2 regions of the Streptomyces sp. SudanB5_2050 genome follow, and region 2 is predicted to be linked to the other one. Evidence: predicted binding sites of a transcription regulator. Region 2 holds the regulator's gene; the other holds the start of a gene.
The links. The regulator HspR, encoded in region 2, represses chaperone genes until heat shock. The targets are predictions, from matches to a motif close to TTGAGNNNNNNNNNCTCAA.
Positions count from the first base shown of each region.

Region 1 (8,640 bases), 1.1 Mb from region 2:
CAGCAGCGTCTCCACCAGCCGGCCGAGCCGCTCGGTCTGGCCGAGCGCCGTGCGCATGGTCTCCGGGTCGGCCTCGGTGACGCCGTCGACGATGTTCTCCAGCACCGCGCGCAGGCCCGCGATGGGGGTGCGCAGCTCGTGCGAGACGTTGGCGACCAGCTCCTTGCGCTGGAGGTCCTGGGCCTCCAGGTCGTCGGCCATGCGGTTGATGGTGACGGCCAGGTCGCCCAGCTCGTCCCGGCGGTTCTCGCGCACCCGGCGGGTGTAGTCGCCGTGCGAGATGGACCGGGCCACGGCGTTCATCTCGTCCAGTGGCGCGGTCAGCCCGTGCGCGACGAACTGGGTGATCAGCAGGGTGGCGATCATCGAGAAGACCGTGATGAAGCGCAGCTCCGTCTTGGTGTGCACCGCGATCACCGACAGACCCGTGGTGATCAGCACCGAGGTGACGACCAGCGCGCCCAGCTTGGTCTTGATCGAGAACGGGCGTACACCGCCCCAGGATTCCCCGGTGGTCCGGGGGCCGGGGCCCCTGTGCGCGGCATCCCGCCCTCGGCTCATGGCGTCGGCGTCTCCAGCGCGTAGCCCACGCCGTGCACCGTGCGGATGCGCTCGGCGCCGATCTTGCGGCGCAGTGCCTTGATGTGGCTGTCGACGGTCCGGGTGCCCGAGGCGTCCGCCCAGTCCCACACCTCGGCCAGCAGCTGCTCGCGGGAGAGCACCGCGCGCGGGGTGTTCGCCAGGCAGACCAGCAGGTCGAACTCGGTCGGCGTGAGGTGGACGTCCTCGCTGCGCACCCGCACCCGGCGCTGCGCGTGGTCGATCTCCAGTTCGCCGAGGCGCAGGATGCCGCTGCGCGGCGTGGAGGCGGCCACCACGGCCCGCTCCACCCGGCGCAGCAGCACGTGCACGCGGGCGGCCAGCTCACGCATCGAGAACGGCTTGGTCATGTAGTCGTCGGCACCCACGCCGAGCCCGACCAGCATGTCCGTCTCGTCGTCGCGCGCGGTGAGCATCAGCACCGGCACCGGCCGCTGGGCCTGCACGCGCCGGCAGACCTCCAGGCCGTCGAAGCCGGGCAGCATGATGTCGAGGATGAGCAGGTCGGGCTGCCACGCCTCGGCCGTGTCGACCGCGGACGGCCCGTCACCCGCCGTTTGCACCAGGAATCCCTCGGCGCGCAGGCGGGTGGCGATGGCCTCGACGATCGTCTGGTCGTCCTCGACGACCAGCACCCGGCGCTGTGCGCCCTGGGTCGCCGTCGCCGTGCCGCTGTGGGAGGTCTGTGTCTGCTCCATCGCCCGCCCCTGAGGTGTGCTTACCGGAATCAGTGGGGTGATTCCTCGTCTGCGCATGACTGCGATTGACGCTTGAATGACCGCGTCAGGGCAGCAGCGTACGGGGATCTGCCGCGCCATTGCTATCCAGGCCCGACGGCGAGGTGGACGACGTCCGGAACGCCCCGGGCAACCGGGATCTCTTCGGTACGCACCTGCTGGAACCCGGCATTACGCAAGGTTTCTTCGAATTCCGGAGAGGGCTGCGCGGACCACACGGCCAGCACCCCGCCGGGCCTCAACACCCTTGCGCAGCCCGCCAGTCCGGCCGGCTCGTAGAGGCCGTCGTTGTCCTCGGTGACGGTCCAGCCGGGGCCGTTGTCGATGTCGAGACAGAGCGCGTCGTACGTGTCGGAAGTCTCATTGACGTAACGCACCAGATCCGCTTGGACGATCTCCGCGCGAGGGTCGGCCAGTGCCTGGGCGGACAGCGCCGCCAGTGGCCCCTCCCGGTGCCAGTCGATGATGGCGGGCTCGCGCTCGACGACCGCGATCCGGCCCCAGCGCGGGTCGGCGGCGGCGTGTGCGAGCGAGAAGCCGACGCCGAGGCCGCCGATGAGCAGGTGCGGCGAGGGCGGCCCGCCGGCCGCGGTGAGCGCCTCGGCCGCGGCGTCGACCAGCCGGCGCTCGGAGCGGCCGTCGGAGGTGTCCATCAGGAAGCAGCCGTTGGCGATGATCTGCAGCAGTTCCCCGTGCCGGCGCAGCACCACCTCGCCGTGCGGGCCCTCGCGGCGGTCCAGGACTTCGGGGGTGTCGTGGGAGTCGTGGGAAGTGAAGGGCATCGGCCCATCCTGGCAAAGGAATGCCGCCGGGTCCGACGGTGCTTCCCTGGAGGCGGGGCGGCCGGAGGCGGGTCGGGCGAGGCAGGGCGTGCGGGATGCCCCCGATCTTGATCGCTCTGAGCGAACAGGGTGGGGGGAACAATCGGGGACTCCCTTTCATTGAGTCCATGTAACTCAACTTGACTGCCGAAGGGGAGATCATGGCTGCTGAGTCCGCCGCCTTCACACCGCTCACCCTGCCCGTGCTGCCGCTCGACGACGAAGTGGTGCTGCCCGGGATGGTCGTCCCCCTGGACCTGAGCGACGCCGAGGTACGGGCCGCGGTGGAGGCCGCCCAGGCCGCCGCCAGTTCCGAGCCCGGAAAGCCCCGGGTGCTGCTCGTCCCGCGCGTCGACGGCACCTACGCCAAGACCGGCGTCCTGGGCACCGTCGAGCAGGTGGGCCGCCTGGCCGACGGCGACCCGGGGGCCCTGATCCGCGGCCGGCACCGCGTGCGGATCGGCGCCGGCACCACCGGCCCCGGCGCCGCCCTGTGGGTCGAGGGCACCCGCGTCGACGAGACCGTGCCCGACCCGCTGCCCGGCCAGGTCGCCGAGCTGGTGAAGGAGTACAAGGCGCTGGCCACCGCCTGGCTGCGCAAGCGCGGCGCCTGGCAGGTCGTGGACCGCGTCCAGGCCATCGACGGCGTCTCCGCGCTCGCCGACAACTCGGGCTACTCGCCGTTCCTCACCACCGACCAGAAGGTGGAGCTGCTGGAGACCGCCGACCCGGTCGCCCGGCTGAAGCTCGCCACCCAGCAGCTGCGCGACCACCTCGCCGAGCAGGACGTCGCCGAGACCATCGCCAAGGACGTCCAGGAGGGCGTCGACAAGCAGCAGCGCGAGTTCCTGCTGCGCCGCCAGCTCGAGGCCGTGCGCAAGGAGCTGCGCGAACTCAACGGCGAGCAGGAGGGCGAGGAGTCCGACGACTACCGCGCCCGCGTGGAGGCCGCCGACCTGCCCGAGAAGGTCCGCGAGGCCGCGCTCAAGGAGGTCGACAAGCTGGAGCGCTCCTCCGACCAGTCGCCGGAGGGCTCCTGGATCCGCACCTGGCTCGACACGGTGCTGGAGATGCCGTGGAACGAGCGCACGGAGGACGCCTACGACATCCAGGGCGCCCAGGCGGTGCTCGACGCCGAGCACGCCGGCCTGGAGGACGTGAAGGAGCGGATCACCGAGTACCTGGTGGTGCGCAAGCGGCGCGTCGACCGGGGCCTCGGCGTCGTCGGCGGGCGGCGCGGCGGTGCCGTGCTCGCCCTGGTCGGCCCGCCCGGCGTCGGCAAGACCAGCCTCGGCGAGTCCGTCGCCCACGCGATGGGGCGCAAGTTCGTCCGCGTCGCCCTCGGCGGTGTGCGCGACGAGGCCGAGATCCGCGGCCACCGGCGTACGTACGTCGGCGCGCTGCCCGGCCGGATCGTGCGGGCGATCAAGGAGGCGGGCTCCATGAACCCGGTCGTGCTCCTCGACGAGATCGACAAGGTGGGCTCGGACTTCCGGGGCGACCCGGCCGCCGCCCTGCTGGAAGTCCTCGACCCGGCCCAGAACCACACCTTCCGGGACCACTACCTGGAGGTCGAGCTGGACCTGTCCGACGTGGTCTTCCTCGCCACCGCCAACGTCCTGGAGGCCATCCCGGAGGCGCTGCTCGACCGCATGGAGCTGGTCCGCCTCGACGGCTACACCGAGGACGAGAAGATCGTCATCGCCCGCGACCACCTGCTCCCGCGCCAGCTGGAGCGGGCCGGACTCGACGGCGACGAGGTGAAGGTCGAGGAGGGCGCGCTGCGCAAGCTGGCCGGCGAGTACACCCGCGAGGCGGGCGTGCGCACCCTGGAGCGGTCGATCGCCCGGCTGCTGCGCAAGGTCGCGGCCCAGCACGAGCTGGGCGAGCGGGAGCTGCCCTTCACGATCACGGAGGGCGACCTGCGTGACCTGATCGGCCGGCCGCACCACGTGCCGGAGTCCGCCCAGGAACCGGCCGAGCGCCGCACCTCGGTGCCGGGCGTGGCCACCGGCCTCGCGGTCACCGGGGCGGGCGGCGACGTCCTGTACGTCGAGGCGTCGCTGGCCGACCCGGAGACGGGCGCGGCGGGCCTGACGCTGACCGGTCAGCTGGGCGACGTGATGAAGGAGTCGGCGCAGATCGCGCTGAGCTTCCTGCGCAGCCACGGCGCCGAACTGGAGCTTCCGGTCGGCGACCTCAAGGACCGGGGCGTGCACATCCACTTCCCGGCGGGCGCGGTCCCCAAGGACGGCCCGAGCGCCGGCATCACGATGACCACGGCGCTGGCCTCGCTGCTGTCCGGGCGGCTGGTCCGCACCGACGTGGCGATGACCGGGGAGGTCTCGCTGACCGGCCGCGTGCTGCCGATCGGCGGGGTGAAGCAGAAGCTGCTCGCGGCGCACCGGGCGGGCGTCACCACGGTGATCATCCCCAAGCGCAACGAGCCCGACCTGGACGACGTCCCGGCGGAGGTGCTGGACAAGCTCGACGTCCACGCCGTCACCGACGTCCGGCAGGTCCTGGAACTGGCGCTCGCACCGGCGACGAACGGTGCGGAGCCGGAGGTCCCGGTCGCGGCGTGACGGACGTGACCGGGTGAAAGGGCAGGGGCCGGACCTCCTCGACGGGAGGCCGGCCCCTGTCCGGCTCAACCGTTGGCGAGCGCCTGCACGCGGTCCAGGGCCCCGTTGAACTTGTTGTGGTCCCCGACCGTCGGACCGGACGAGGTGTACTGCCACATCGTGTAGTACGGCCATCCCGCCGGCAGGGTGCCCACGGTGGAGGCGTACCGCGCGATCCACAGCGGGTTGTTCGCCGCGAAGCCGCCGTAGTTGCCGGTGCACTGGGTCCACCAGCTGGTCGCCGTGTAGATCACGGCGTCGCGGCCGGTGCGGGCCTTGTACGTGTTCAGGAAGTCGCGGATCCAGGAGACCATCTGGCTCTGCGTCTTGCCGTAGCAGGCGGCCCCGTACGGGTTCCACTCGATGTCCAGCGCGCCCGGCAGCGTCTTGCCGTCGCGGGACCAGCCGCCGCCGTTGTCGACGAAGAAGTTGGCCTGGGCGGCGCCGCTGGTCGTGTCCGGCGTGGCGAAGTGGTACGCCCCGCGGATCATGCCGACGTTGTACGAGCCGTTGTACTGCTGGGCGAAGTAGGGGTTCTCGTAGTACGTCCCCTCGGTGGCCTTGACGTAGGCCCACCTGACCCCGCTGTTCCACAGGGTCGACCAGGCCACGTTGCCCTGGTGGCTGGAGACGTCCACACCCTCCGTCTGGGTGGCGCGGCCGGGGACGGGCGTGCCGTGCTGTCCGTCGTGCTCCACCACGCCCATGCCCATGTGGGCGGACCCGCGCGGCGGGACGTCGTCGGCCGGCGCGGAGTGGGCGGGGACGGTGAACAGCAGGGAGAACGCGGCGAGCAGAGTCCCGGCGACGGCGAAGCGCCGTCCGCGGGCCGATCCGGATCTGTGCACGAGCATGACGTGCCTCCGATGGCTCGGTGGTGCTCGGTGGGGGATGCGCGAGTGGGGAGGGAGCCGGGGCGTGCGCCGGACTGGCGTGCGCATGCCATCCGTCGCTCCCGGAGAAGACGCTACGCACGTAGAACGCCGGGTGGGAAGGGGGACCGGAGGCTGCCGTTGGTCTAAGCCTGCGAAATACTTGCCGAGCTGCGGCGATGGCGCCCCGTGGCGGAAACTTTCAGGACCGGGAAAATCGAGGCAGGGGCTGACGTGCACGAGGACGGGAACGGCGACGGTCGCGGAGTCGAATCCGCGGTGTCCGGCAGTGGTGTGAACCAGCCCGAGTTCCTGGCGCTGGAGCGCGAGCTGACGGTGCTGCTGCGGCGGGCCCGGGCCAACCAGGGCGAGATGGCCCGCGAGGTCCACCCCGACCTGGAGTCCTCGGCGTACGGCCTCCTCGTGCGGCTCGGCGAGTGCGGCGGGCAGCGCGCCACCGAGCTGGCCGCCTACATCGGCGTCGGCAAGGCGACGATGTCCCGCCAGTTGCGCGCCCTGGAGGAACTGGGCCTGATCGCCCGCGAACCCGACCCCGCCGACGGCCGCGCCTGGCTGGTCACCCTGACCCCGGAGGGCCAGGCCCGCGTCGGCCGCGTCCGGGAGGCCCGCCGCGCCCGGTACGCCCGCCGGCTCGCCGACTGGGACCCCCGCGAGGTGACGGAACTGGCGCGGCTGCTGCACGAGCTGAACCGGGGGATGGAGAGGTAGCACCGGCAGCACCGGCCCCCCGGCCGTTCACAACTCCGCGTAGACCACCGTCGCGTCGTCATGGGTCTTGCCGCGTCCCAGGAACGCCCGGGCGCCCGCCGCGTCCGCGCGTTCCAGCTCCCGCACCCGGTCCACCAGCGCCTGCGCCCCCTGCTTGCGCACCAGCGCCAGGCAGTCCGCCCAGTCGCCCTCGCGGAACTTCTCCACCCACCGCCCGGCCCCGTCCGTCAGCGCCGCCAGCGTCCGCACCCCGTCGCGCGGCAGGGTCCCCGTCACCGCCCGCGCCGCCACCGACGGATCGGCCGCGGCCGTGAAGAAGCCGCCCTCCTTGTTGCGCAGACGCGAGTCCACCGACGCCTCGGTGGCGAGGGCGGAGCGGGGCAGCCGGGCCAGGCGGTCGTCCAGCAGGGCCGTGACCGTGCCGTCGGCGGCCTCCACCAGCAGGGCCGAGTCGGACAGGACCAGGTACTCGACCGTCGCGGGGGACCAGCGGGCGACGACCACGGTTGCCTGCGGAGTGCGGGGGTGAGAAAGGTCACAGGTTTCCGCGTGCGCCGAGGAGGTACGCGCGATGGCGCGGGACAGGGCTTCGGTGAGGGGAACATCCGGGAGTGAAACGGTCAGTTCGGTCAGTGCTCCACCGAGGCGCGCGGTGAACCAGGGTACGGAATGCAGACACCCCGTCGCGCCCCGCGGCGGCGTCACACCGTCCAGCACGACGAGTGAACCACCCTGTCCGGAGGCCGGTAGTCCGACGCTCGCGAAGTCCTCGTTGGGGTGGTCGGCGAGTCCGGGTTCCGAGACGAGTTCCGTGCGCATCCGGCCAGTCTGCACGACCCCTTCACGGCGTCCGCAAAAGGCCGACACCCTCCTCGAGTTCTCCCGGATTCGACCCGGCGGCGCAGGTCAGGCGCCGCTTTTGGGAGGGAATTCGGCACTCCGGCGGTGCGTGGCGGCACATAGTGCCACCGCCCGCCGCAGACGTCCAACCGGCTCGCCGCACAGGCGAGTCGCACGAGCCGGCGGAACTTGCCCACCAACTCCCGTCCGGGGTTCACTCCTTCGGGTGGCGGGTCGGATGATGCGCGCCCACCGCCCACCGGCACTGGGAGGGTCGGGAACCGGTGGGGGCCTGCCCTGCTCACGCGGTGTTCCCCGTCCGACGCCCGGTCGGCGGCCGGGGAGCAGTCCGGAGCGTGGCGGAGGGCCCACGCGCCGACCGGCCAGTTGACGGAGCGCCACCCGCGCCCACGGGTACACGAGTCAGGAATGCGAGCACCGGTGCAGAAGACGCGGCCTCGTCGCACAGACAAGCAGACGGCCCCCGCGGGGAGCGCGGAGCGTACCCCCGGCACCTCCACCCCGGCGCCGCCGGCGGTTCCCGTCGGCAAGGGCCGCCCCACCCACGTACGCAACCGGCTCATCGTCGCCGTGGCGGTCGTGGCCGCGGCCGTCGCCGGTGCGGGAGCCCCGTCGATCGTGGCCGCCTCGGGGCAACTGCACGACTCTCAGGAACTGGTGACGCTCGCCGAGCAGACCCAGGGCGCGCTGACCCTCGCGCACTCCCTCGCCGACGAGCGCGACGAGGTGACCCCGTACATCGCCGCCGGCCGCCCCAAGTCCAAGGCGCCCTCCGAGCAGCGCAGCGCCCGAGTCGACCGCCAGGTGGAGGAACTGCGCGCCGACCCCGACACGCCCGCCTCCCTGCGCGAGGACCTGGACGCCGTCGCCGCCCTGCGCCGGGCCGCCCTCACCGGCAAGAGCACCGCCCTCGAAGCGCACGAGGCGTACTCGGAGGCGATCGCCGAACTCCACGCTCTGGCCGAGGACCTGGCCGAGCAGATGCCGCCCCGCGCGGGCGCCGGCGCCTACGCCCTCGCCGAGCTGGACACCGCCGTCCAGCAGGCCGCCGCCACCCGCGGACTGCTGCTGGCGGCCCTGAACGTGCCGAGCAGCACCGAGACGGTCATCGACCCGATCACGGGCCTGCCCACCGAGACGTCCACCTCCTCGGACGCCGACGCCGAGCAGCGCGACGCGCTCGCCGCCGCCGCCCAGCAGGCCCGGGTGCGCTCCGACGCGGCCCTCGCCGACTTCCGCGAGGGCGCGCCCAAGGAGGCGCGGGACCGCTTCGACGCCACCGTCGCCGGCCCCGAGGTCAACTCCGCCGACAAGTACCTCGCCGGGCTCACCGACGAGCCGACGCTCTCCGACGCCGACCTGCGCACCAGCACCAAGCGGCTGGACGCCGCGCTCT
Region 1 covers NZ_OZ186760.1:5,247,454-5,256,093, forward strand. The annotation lists gene ACFZP7_RS23545 (cell wall metabolism sensor histidine kinase WalK) at 1-561, opposite strand, end outside; gene ACFZP7_RS23550 (response regulator transcription factor) at 558-1,298, opposite strand; gene ACFZP7_RS23555 (spermidine synthase) at 1,421-2,119, opposite strand; gene lon (endopeptidase La) at 2,320-4,743, shown strand; gene ACFZP7_RS23565 (lysozyme) at 4,809-5,636, opposite strand; gene ACFZP7_RS23570 (MarR family transcriptional regulator) at 5,889-6,383, shown strand; gene ACFZP7_RS23575 (protein phosphatase 2C domain-containing protein) at 6,411-7,202, opposite strand; gene ACFZP7_RS23580 (nitrate- and nitrite sensing domain-containing protein) at 7,653-8,640, shown strand, end outside.
Region 1: a site for HspR is predicted at 2,279-2,297, ahead of lon (endopeptidase La). Genes of this name have one in related genera too.

Region 2 (8,640 bases):
TCGGCATTACCGAACCGGCATTGCCGCATCGGCATTGCCGCAAGCGTCAATACCGCGGGCGCGCCCGCCCACGTAGAAAGAACAGGGTGAAGACACCTGACTCATCAACCACCCAGGCCCCGCGGCCCGCGCCCCGGCCGCCGCTGCGGGCCCTGCTCGCCCACGCGCGCCCGCACCGGCGCGTTCTCCTGCTGGTCCTGGTGCTGACCCTCGCGGGCAGCGCGGCGGGGCTGGCCCAGCCGATGGTCGTCGAGTCGGCGCTCACCGCGCTGATGACCGGCACCGGTCTGCGCGACGAGATGCTGCTGATGCTGGCCCTGCTGGCCGGCTCGATCCTGCTCACCTGGTCCCAGGCCCTGGTCAGCGAGCGCACCGCCGAGAAGGTCGTGCTGGACGTGCGCCGGGGCCTGATCCACCGTCTGATCCGGCTGCGCACCGGTGAGCTGGACAAGACCGAGCCCGGCGGGCTGACCACCCGGGTGACCTCGGACAGCACCCTGGTGCAGCACGCGGCCACCAGCGGTGTCATCCAGCTCGTCGACGGCGCGCTCCACCTGCTGGCCACCATCGTGATGATGGGCATCACCAGCCTGCCGTTGCTCGGCATCACCTCGGGCGTCCTGGTGACGGTCGGTGTCGCCATGGGCGTGGTGATGCCGCGCATCCGCAAGGTCACCACGCGCGCGCAGACCTCGGTCGGCGAGATCGGCGCCGCCCTGGACCGCTCGCTCGGCGCCGCCCGCACCGTGAAGGCGAACGGCGGCGAGGCGACGGAGACCGCGCGGGCGGTGGCCGCCGCCGAGGACGCCTACCGGGCCGGCCTGGCCGGCGCCCGCTACCACGCCACCATCGCGGTGCTCTCCGCGCTGGTGGTGCAGGCGTCCTTCCTGGCCGTCATCGGCTTCGGCGGCGCCCTGGTCGCCACCGGCACCCTGGACCTGGCGGCGCTGATCGCCTTCCTGCTCTACCTGTTCAACCTCGGCGGCCCGGTGCTCTCCCTGGTCGGCGGCACCACCTCCCTCCAGCAGGGTCTGGGCGCGCTCACCCGGATCGAGGAGGTCGAGCGGATGGAGATCGAGACGGACGTCGACGAGACCCCCGCCCGCCCCGTCGGCCCGCCGCCCCGGGTCACCCTGGAGCACGTCACCTTCGCCTACCCGGACCGCGCCACCACCCTCGACGACGTCAGCCTCACCGCCCCGGCCGGCGGCGTCACCGCGCTGGTCGGCCCGTCCGGCAGCGGCAAGACCACCGTCTTCTCCCTCCTCCAGCGGTTCTACGACGTCGACTCCGGCCGCGTGCTGCTGGACGACACCGACGTCTCCACCCTCAGCCGCGCCGAGGTCCGCCGCAGGATCGCGTACGTGGAGCAGGACACCCCGATGCTGGCCGGCACCCTGCGGGAGAACCTGCTGTACGCCGCGCCCGACGCGACCGACGAGGAGGTCGAGCGGGTGCTGCGGGACACCCTGCTGGACGCGCTGGCCGCCCGGCTCCCGCAGGGCCTGGACACCCAGGTCGGCGCCCGGGGCCTCGCGCTGTCCGGCGGCGAACGCCAGCGCCTGGCCATCGCCCGCGCACTGCTGCGCCGCCCGCAGGTGCTGCTGCTCGACGAGGCGACCGCACACCTGGACGGCCTGAGCGAGACCGCGCTGCGCCACACCGTCGAACGGGCCGCCGAGCACTGCACGGTGATCCTCATCGCCCACCGCCTGTCGACGGTGACCTCCGCCGACCACATGGTGCTGCTCGCCGGCGGGCGGGTGCGCGACCATGGACGCCACGGGGAACTCCTGGGCAGGGACGAGCTGTACCGGGACCTCGCGGCCACCCAACTGACGGCCGCGGGAGCCTGAGAGGACCCCGCACTGACGTACTGACCAACCGTCAGAACCGCACAGCAAAGGAAGACCGCATGGGGCAGGACCCGGCATCCGCGTACGACGACCACGACACCTACGACGGTGACGACGACGAGGAGACGGAGGGCAAGCCCGTCCTGGAGTCCGTCGCCGAGGACGACCGCTTCGGGACCATAACCGTCCGCCTGGACACCCGGCTGGGCGAGGTCACCGTGGAGGGCGACGCGGTGCCCCGCGTCGAGCTGTACCGCGAGGAGGGCACGGAGACCGACGACCACACCCCCGTCGGCACCCGCGACGGGGACCGGCTCACGCTGACCGTCGACGGCGAGGAGGCGGTGATCAGCCCGTCGAAGGGGCGGCTGACCCGGCGTTCGTTCGCCGTGGACGTCCGGTACGCGGACCGCAGCTGGCGTCTGGTGCCCGACTCGATCCCGGGCAGCCGCCTGCTGCGCGGCGAGGAGCACGTCGGGGACTTCTCCTCCGACGGCGACGGCCAGGTGCTGGCCGAGTGGCGCGAGGGCGTGGAACCCGAGGCGCTGGACGCGGCCCTCGGCTACGCGCTGGCCGCCGCGTTCGGCACCGGCGCCCAGCCCATGTGGATGCTGGCCATGGAGGCGGTCGGCGACATGCTCCCGGGCTGAGGCCCGCCCCGCCGCACCGCGCGCAGCCCCTCCGGTCCCGCACCGGAGGGGCTGCGCCGCGTCGTGGCCCCGGAGGTCAGCCGCGGGCCCCGCGGATGTCGTCCGCGTACAGGTGCGCGACGATCGCCGCCTCGAACCGCGTGGTGAGGCCGAGCTTGCGCACGATGCTCGCGGTGTGGGCCCGCACCGTGCGCTCCGCGATCCCCAGCCGCCGGGCGAGCCGGCGGTTCTGCTCCCCCGTGGCGAGCAGCAGCAGGACCTCCAGCTCCCGCCCGGTGAGCGCGGAGAAGTCGAGCCCGGAGAGGCGGGGTGCGGAGACGTCGAGCGCGGAGACGCCCGCGGAGGCTCCACTCGTGGAGATGTCGTGCGCCTTGTCCTGTACGGCAACAGCCATGTCGTTCCCCCTGATTGTGTTCGGACGTGTCGCATTCCGTCGGCTCTTGACCGGCGTAGGACGTCGGTTGATGTCCGACGGCTCTCAGCCTGCCAAGAGCCGGGGCCCGGGACACGCCCCGGACACAGCAGCTTGCTGCACCGGCACGGCACCATCCTGCCGACCCACGCGCCGGGTCTTGACCAACGCATTACTCTGGGTGGCGATCATTTCGGTGGATTCCGCTTCGCCGCGGGCCTGACCAACCGCACCCGGCGACGAGTCCACCGGCCCGGCCAGTACGCGACGATCACGGGGGAAGGATGAAGAATGAGGGCAGCATGGGCCTGTTGGGGCTCGACGCCATGGAGGAGCGGGTCTACCGCCACTTCCTGAGGTACCCGGGGACCACGGCCGAGGACATCCACCTGCTCTTCGACGCACCGCAGCAGGACGTGCGCGCGGTGCTGGACCACCTGATCGAGCTGAGCCTGCTCAGACCGAGCGCCGGGGACGACACCCTGACGGCGGCGGACCCGGAGATCGCGGTCGGTCTGCTCACCGACCGTCGGCTGAGCGAGCTGCACCACGAGTTGCAGCAGGTGACCAGACCACGCCACCTGGTCGACGAACTACGGGCGGAACAGGGCGCGCGCCCGCCGGCGGGCGGCGGCGTGGAACGGATGACGGACCTCGCGCAGATCCGGCACCGGATCGACGACCTCGCCTTCTTCGCCCGCCGGGAGATCCTCTCGGTCGAGCCCTACCAGGCGCTCACCCCCGAGAACATCGAGCACGCGCGTCCCCTGGACGCCCGCTGCCTGCGCCGGGGCGTACGCATCCGCAACGTCGTCCTGCGGGAGGCGCTCGACGACCCCGGCACGGCGGCCTACCTGCGCGAACTCGGCTCGCTCGGCGCCGAGATACGGGTCGCCCCGGACATAGCCGAACGCGTCCTCGTCTACGACCGGCACACCGCCCTGGTGCCGACCGATCCCGGGGACACCTCGCGCGGCGCCCTCATCGCCCGGGAACCGGGGCTGGTCGCCGGGCTGTTGTCCCTCTTCGAGAAGATCTGGGAGCAGGCCACGGACCTGGACCGGGTGCTCGGCGCCCCGCCCGAGGACGAGGTGACCCTCTCCCCGGTCGAACTGGACGTCCTGCGGTCCATGTGCCGGGTCACCAAGGACGAGATCGGCGCGCGCGAACTGGGCGTCTCCCTGCGCACCTACCGCCGGCACGTGGCCGACGTGCTGCGCGTCCTGGACGCCAGCAACCGCCCGCACGCGGCCCTGCTGGCCCGGGAGCGCGGCTGGGTCTGACCGCCGGCTCCGTCAGGTCGCCCCGCTCTCCTCGGCGCACCAGGCGCGCAGGGCGGGGTCCTGAAGGGCACCGTCCGCCCACGCCCGCACCGCGGCGGGGGGCGAACCGGCGGGGGGCCGGATCCGCAGCCGGATCCGGCCCCCCGTCTCATCGAGTCGCCAGGAACGCTCCCACTCCCCGGGCAACTTGCCCAGGAGTCTGACCACGGCGGTCGCGGCGGGCGCGGTGCCCGGTCGCCTGCACACCAGCACCAGGTCCTGGAACTCCGTCTGCGTCATCTCTTCCGTCTCACTGCCAGCCGTTGACCGACGCTCTGACCGAGGGCCCGCCGCCCGCGGTCAGCGACGTGCCCAGCGGCAGTGCCACGAGCAGAGCCAGCACGAAGGTCGTCAGTCCGGTTCCGAAGATCTTGCCCATGCGCGTTGTCCCCCTGTCGTTCATGCCCCCGACTCTGCCAGCGGACGGGCGTCCCCTCCAGACGGCTCGCTGTCAGGATGCTGCACGCCACCAGGCACTTGCTGTCAGCCCGGGCGCCGCGCACACGCACGGGGGCCCGGGAGTTCCTGAGAACTCCCGGGCCCCCGGCGACGCGTCGCCGTCAGTCGGCCTGCTGCCGCTTGGGACGCCACACCACCAGCGCGCTGGTCTGCTGGACCTCCTGGTACGGCACCAGGTCCCGGCGGTACGAGGCGTGCACCGCCGCCTCGCGCTGGCGCATCGCCGTGGCGGCGCCGTCGAGGGCGTCCTGCATCTCGGCCAGGCGCGCCTGGAGCGCGGCGACCTGGTTCTCCAGTTCGATGATGCGCTTGATGCCGGCCAGGTTGATGCCCTCGTCCTGCGACAACTGCTGCACCTGGCGGAGCAGTTCGATGTCGCGGGCCGAGTAGCGCCGGCCGCGCCCGGCCGTGCGGTCCGGGGAGACCAGGCCGAGGCGGTCGTACTGGCGCAGTGTCTGCGGGTGCAGACCGGAGAGCTGGGCCGCCACCGAGATGACGTAGACCGGGGTGTCCTCGGTCAGTTCGTACGGGTTGCGTCGACGACCGTCCATTCCCGTCAAGCTCCCTTCGCGGCCTTGAACAGCTCCGCCCGCGGATCCTCGTCCGCGGTCGCCTCGCGATACGCCTCGAGCGCGTCACGAGCCTTCCCCGTCAGGTCCTTCGGAACACTCACCTCGACGGTGACCAGGAGGTCGCCGCGGGTGCCGTCCTTGCGGACCGCGCCCTTGCCCCGGGCGCGCATGGTGCGCCCGTTGGGCGTGCCCGCCGGCAGCTTCAGCGTGACGGGCGGGCCGCCCAGGGTCGGGACCCGCACCTCGCCGCCGAGGGCCGCCTCGGCGTACGTCACCGGGACGGTGACGGTGAGGTTGTCGCCCCGGCGTCCGAAGACCGGGTGCTCCTTGACGTGCACGACCACGTACAGGTCGCCCGCCGGTCCGCCCCGCTCGCCCGGGGTGCCCTTGCCGCGCAGCCGGATGCGCTGCCCGTCGGAGACCCCGGCCGGGATGCGGACCTGCATGGTGCGGGACGACTTGGCGCGCCCGGAGCCCTTGCAGACGTCGCAGGGGTCCTCGGCGATCAGGCCGCGGCCCTTGCAGTCCGGGCACGGGTCGGTGAGCGAGAAGCCGCCGCCCGAGCCCCGGGCGACCTGCCCGGTGCCGACGCAGGTCGGGCACACGCGCGGCGTGCCGTTCTTGTCGCCGGTGCCCGAACAGGCCTTGCAGGGCGCCTGCGAGGACATCCTGAGCGGGACCGTGGCGCCCTCGATGGCCTCGGTGAAGCTGAGGGTGACCTCGGACTCGATGTCCTGGCCCCGGCGCGGCTGGGTGCGCGTGCCGGCGCCCGGCCCGCCACCGGTGCGGTTGAACAGGCCGCCGAAGACGTCGCCGAGGCCGCCGCCGAAGCCACCCTGTCCTCCGCCCTGGGCGCCGCCTCCGAAGAGGTCGCCCAGGTCGAAGTTGAAGGTGCCGCCGCCGCCCGCGCCCGGCCCCGGGCGGAAGCCGCCGTTGCCGAACAGCGCGCGGGCCTCGTCGTACTCCTTGCGCTTCTTGGGGTCACCGAGGATGTCGTTGGCCTCGGAGATCTCCTTGAAGCGCTCCTCCGCCTTGACGTTTCCCTTGTTGGCGTCCGGGTGGTTCTCGCGGGCGAGCTTCCGGTACGCCTTCTTGATCTCGGCCTCGGTGGCGTCCTTGGGGACGCCGAGAACCTTGTAGTAGTCCTTCTCGATGAAGTCCTTGGTACTCATCCCCGACGTCCCTCCTCTCGCGCCTTGTCCGTCACTTCGAGCTCAGCCCTCGTCCGGGCCACCGCTCTCCTTGGTGCCGCCGTCCCCGCCGGTGTCCGCGGGGTCGGAACCGTCCTTGGCCTCGGCGCCCTCCTCGGCCTGCTTGGCCGGCTGGGCGCCGGGCTGCGGCTCGGCCACCGCCACCCGCGCGGGGCGGATGGTGCGCTCGCCGATCCGGTACCCGGGCTGCAGGATCGCCACGCACGTCGTCTCCGTGACGTCCGGGGCATAGGAGTGCATCAGGGCCTCGTGGATCGTCGGGTCGAAGGGCTCGCCCTCCTTGCCGAACTGCTGGAGGCCCATCTTGGCGATGACCGACTCCAGCGACTCCGCGACGGACTTGAAGCCGCCCACGACCTCGCCGTGCTCACGGGCGCGGCCGATGTCGTCGAGCACGGGAAGCAGCTCGGACAGGAGGTTCGCCACGGCGATCTCCTTGACCGCGACGCGGTCCCGCTCCACCCGGCGGCGGTAGTTCTGGTACTCGGCCTGGAGGCGCTGGAGGTCGGCCGTGCGCTCGTTGAGCGCCGAGCGCGCCTGGTCCAGCTGGGCCACCAGGCCCACGTTCTCGCTCGCGTCCCCGGCCGGGGCCGCCCCCTCATCGGAGGCGGCCTGCGGCTCGGCGTCTTCGGGGGTGGCGCCGGAGGGGACGTCGGGCTTCTCGTCGAAACCCGGGGTCTCCTCCGTCACGCGGCACCGTCCTTGCGCTCGTCGTCCACGATCTCGGCGTCGACGACGTCGTCGTCGGCACCCTTGTCACCGGCCTGGGCGCCCGCGCCGGGGGCCTCGCCGCCGGCGGCCTGCGCGCCCTGGGCGTCGGCGTACATCGCCTGGCCCAGCTTCTGCGAGACGGCGGCGACCTTCTCGGTGGCGGTGCGGATCTCGGCGGTGTCCTCGCCCTTGAGCTTCTCCTTCAGCTCGGCGACGGCGGACTCGACCTCGGTCTTCACCTCGCCCGGGACCTTGTCCTCGTTGTCCTTGAGGAACTTCTCCGTCTGGTAGACGAGCTGCTCGCCCTGGTTGCGGGTCTCGGCGGCCTCGCGGCGGGCGTGGTCCTCCTCCGCGTACTTCTCGGCCTCCTGGCGCATCCGGTCGACCTCGTCCTTCGGCAGCGAGGAGCCGCCGGTGACGGTCATCTTCTGCTCCTTGCCGGTGCCGAGGTCCTTCGCCGTGACGTGCATGATGCCGTTGGCGTCGATGTCGAAGGAGACCTCGATCTGCGGGACGCCGCGGGGCGCCGGGGGCAGACCGGTCAGCTCGAACATACCGAGCTTCTTGTTGTACGCCGCGATCTCGCGCTCGCCCTGGTAGACCTGGATCTGCACGGAGGGCTGGTTGTCCTCGGCGGTGGTGAAGATCTCCGAGCGCTTGGTCGGGATCGTCGTGTTCCGCTCGATCAGCTTGGTCATGATGCCGCCCTTGGTCTCGATGCCGAGGGACAGCGGGGTGACGTCGAGCAGCAGGACGTCCTTGACCTCACCCTTGAGGACACCGGCCTGGAGCGAGGCGCCGATGGCGACGACCTCGTCCGGGTTGACGCCCTTGTTGGCCTCCTTGCCGCCGGTCAGCTCCTTGACCAGCTCGGCGACGGCGGGCATGCGGGTGGAGCCACCGACGAGGACGACGTGGTCGATCTCGGACAGCTGGATGCCGGCGTCCTTGATGACGTTGTGGAACGGCGTCTTGCAGCGCTCCAGCAGGTCGGCGGTCAGCTGCTGGAACTGGGCGCGGGTGAGCTTCTCGTCCAGGTGCAGCGGGCCCTCGGCGGAGGCCGTGATGTACGGGAGGTTGATCGAGGTCTCGGTGGACGAGGACAGCTCGATCTTCGCCTTCTCGGCGGCCTCGCGCAGGCGCTGGAGCGCCATCTTGTCCTTGGAGAGGTCCACACCGTGGCCGGACTGGAACTGCTTGACCAGGTAGTCGACGACGCGCTGGTCCCAGTCGTCACCACCGAGGTGGTTGTCACCGTTGGTGGCCTTCACCTCGACGACGCCGTCGCCGATCTCCAGCAGCGAGACGTCGAAGGTACCGCCACCGAGGTCGAAGACGAGGATGATCTGCTCGTCCTTGTCGAGGCCGTACGCCAGGGCGGCGGCCGTCGGCTCGTTGACGATGCGCAGGACGTTCAGGCCCGCGATCTCGCCGGCCTCCTTGGTGG
Region 2 covers NZ_OZ186760.1:4,136,010-4,144,649, reverse strand. The annotation lists gene ACFZP7_RS18480 (ABC transporter ATP-binding protein) at 87-1,856, shown strand; gene ACFZP7_RS18475 (hypothetical protein) at 1,916-2,506, shown strand; gene ACFZP7_RS18470 (response regulator transcription factor) at 2,583-2,900, opposite strand; gene ACFZP7_RS18465 (LuxR family transcriptional regulator) at 3,221-4,201, shown strand; gene ACFZP7_RS18460 (hypothetical protein) at 4,214-4,480, opposite strand; gene ACFZP7_RS18455 (hypothetical protein) at 4,491-4,643, opposite strand; gene ACFZP7_RS18450 (heat shock protein transcriptional repressor HspR) at 4,801-5,250, opposite strand; gene dnaJ (molecular chaperone DnaJ) at 5,256-6,443, opposite strand; gene grpE (nucleotide exchange factor GrpE) at 6,486-7,172, opposite strand; gene dnaK (molecular chaperone DnaK) at 7,169-8,640, opposite strand, start outside.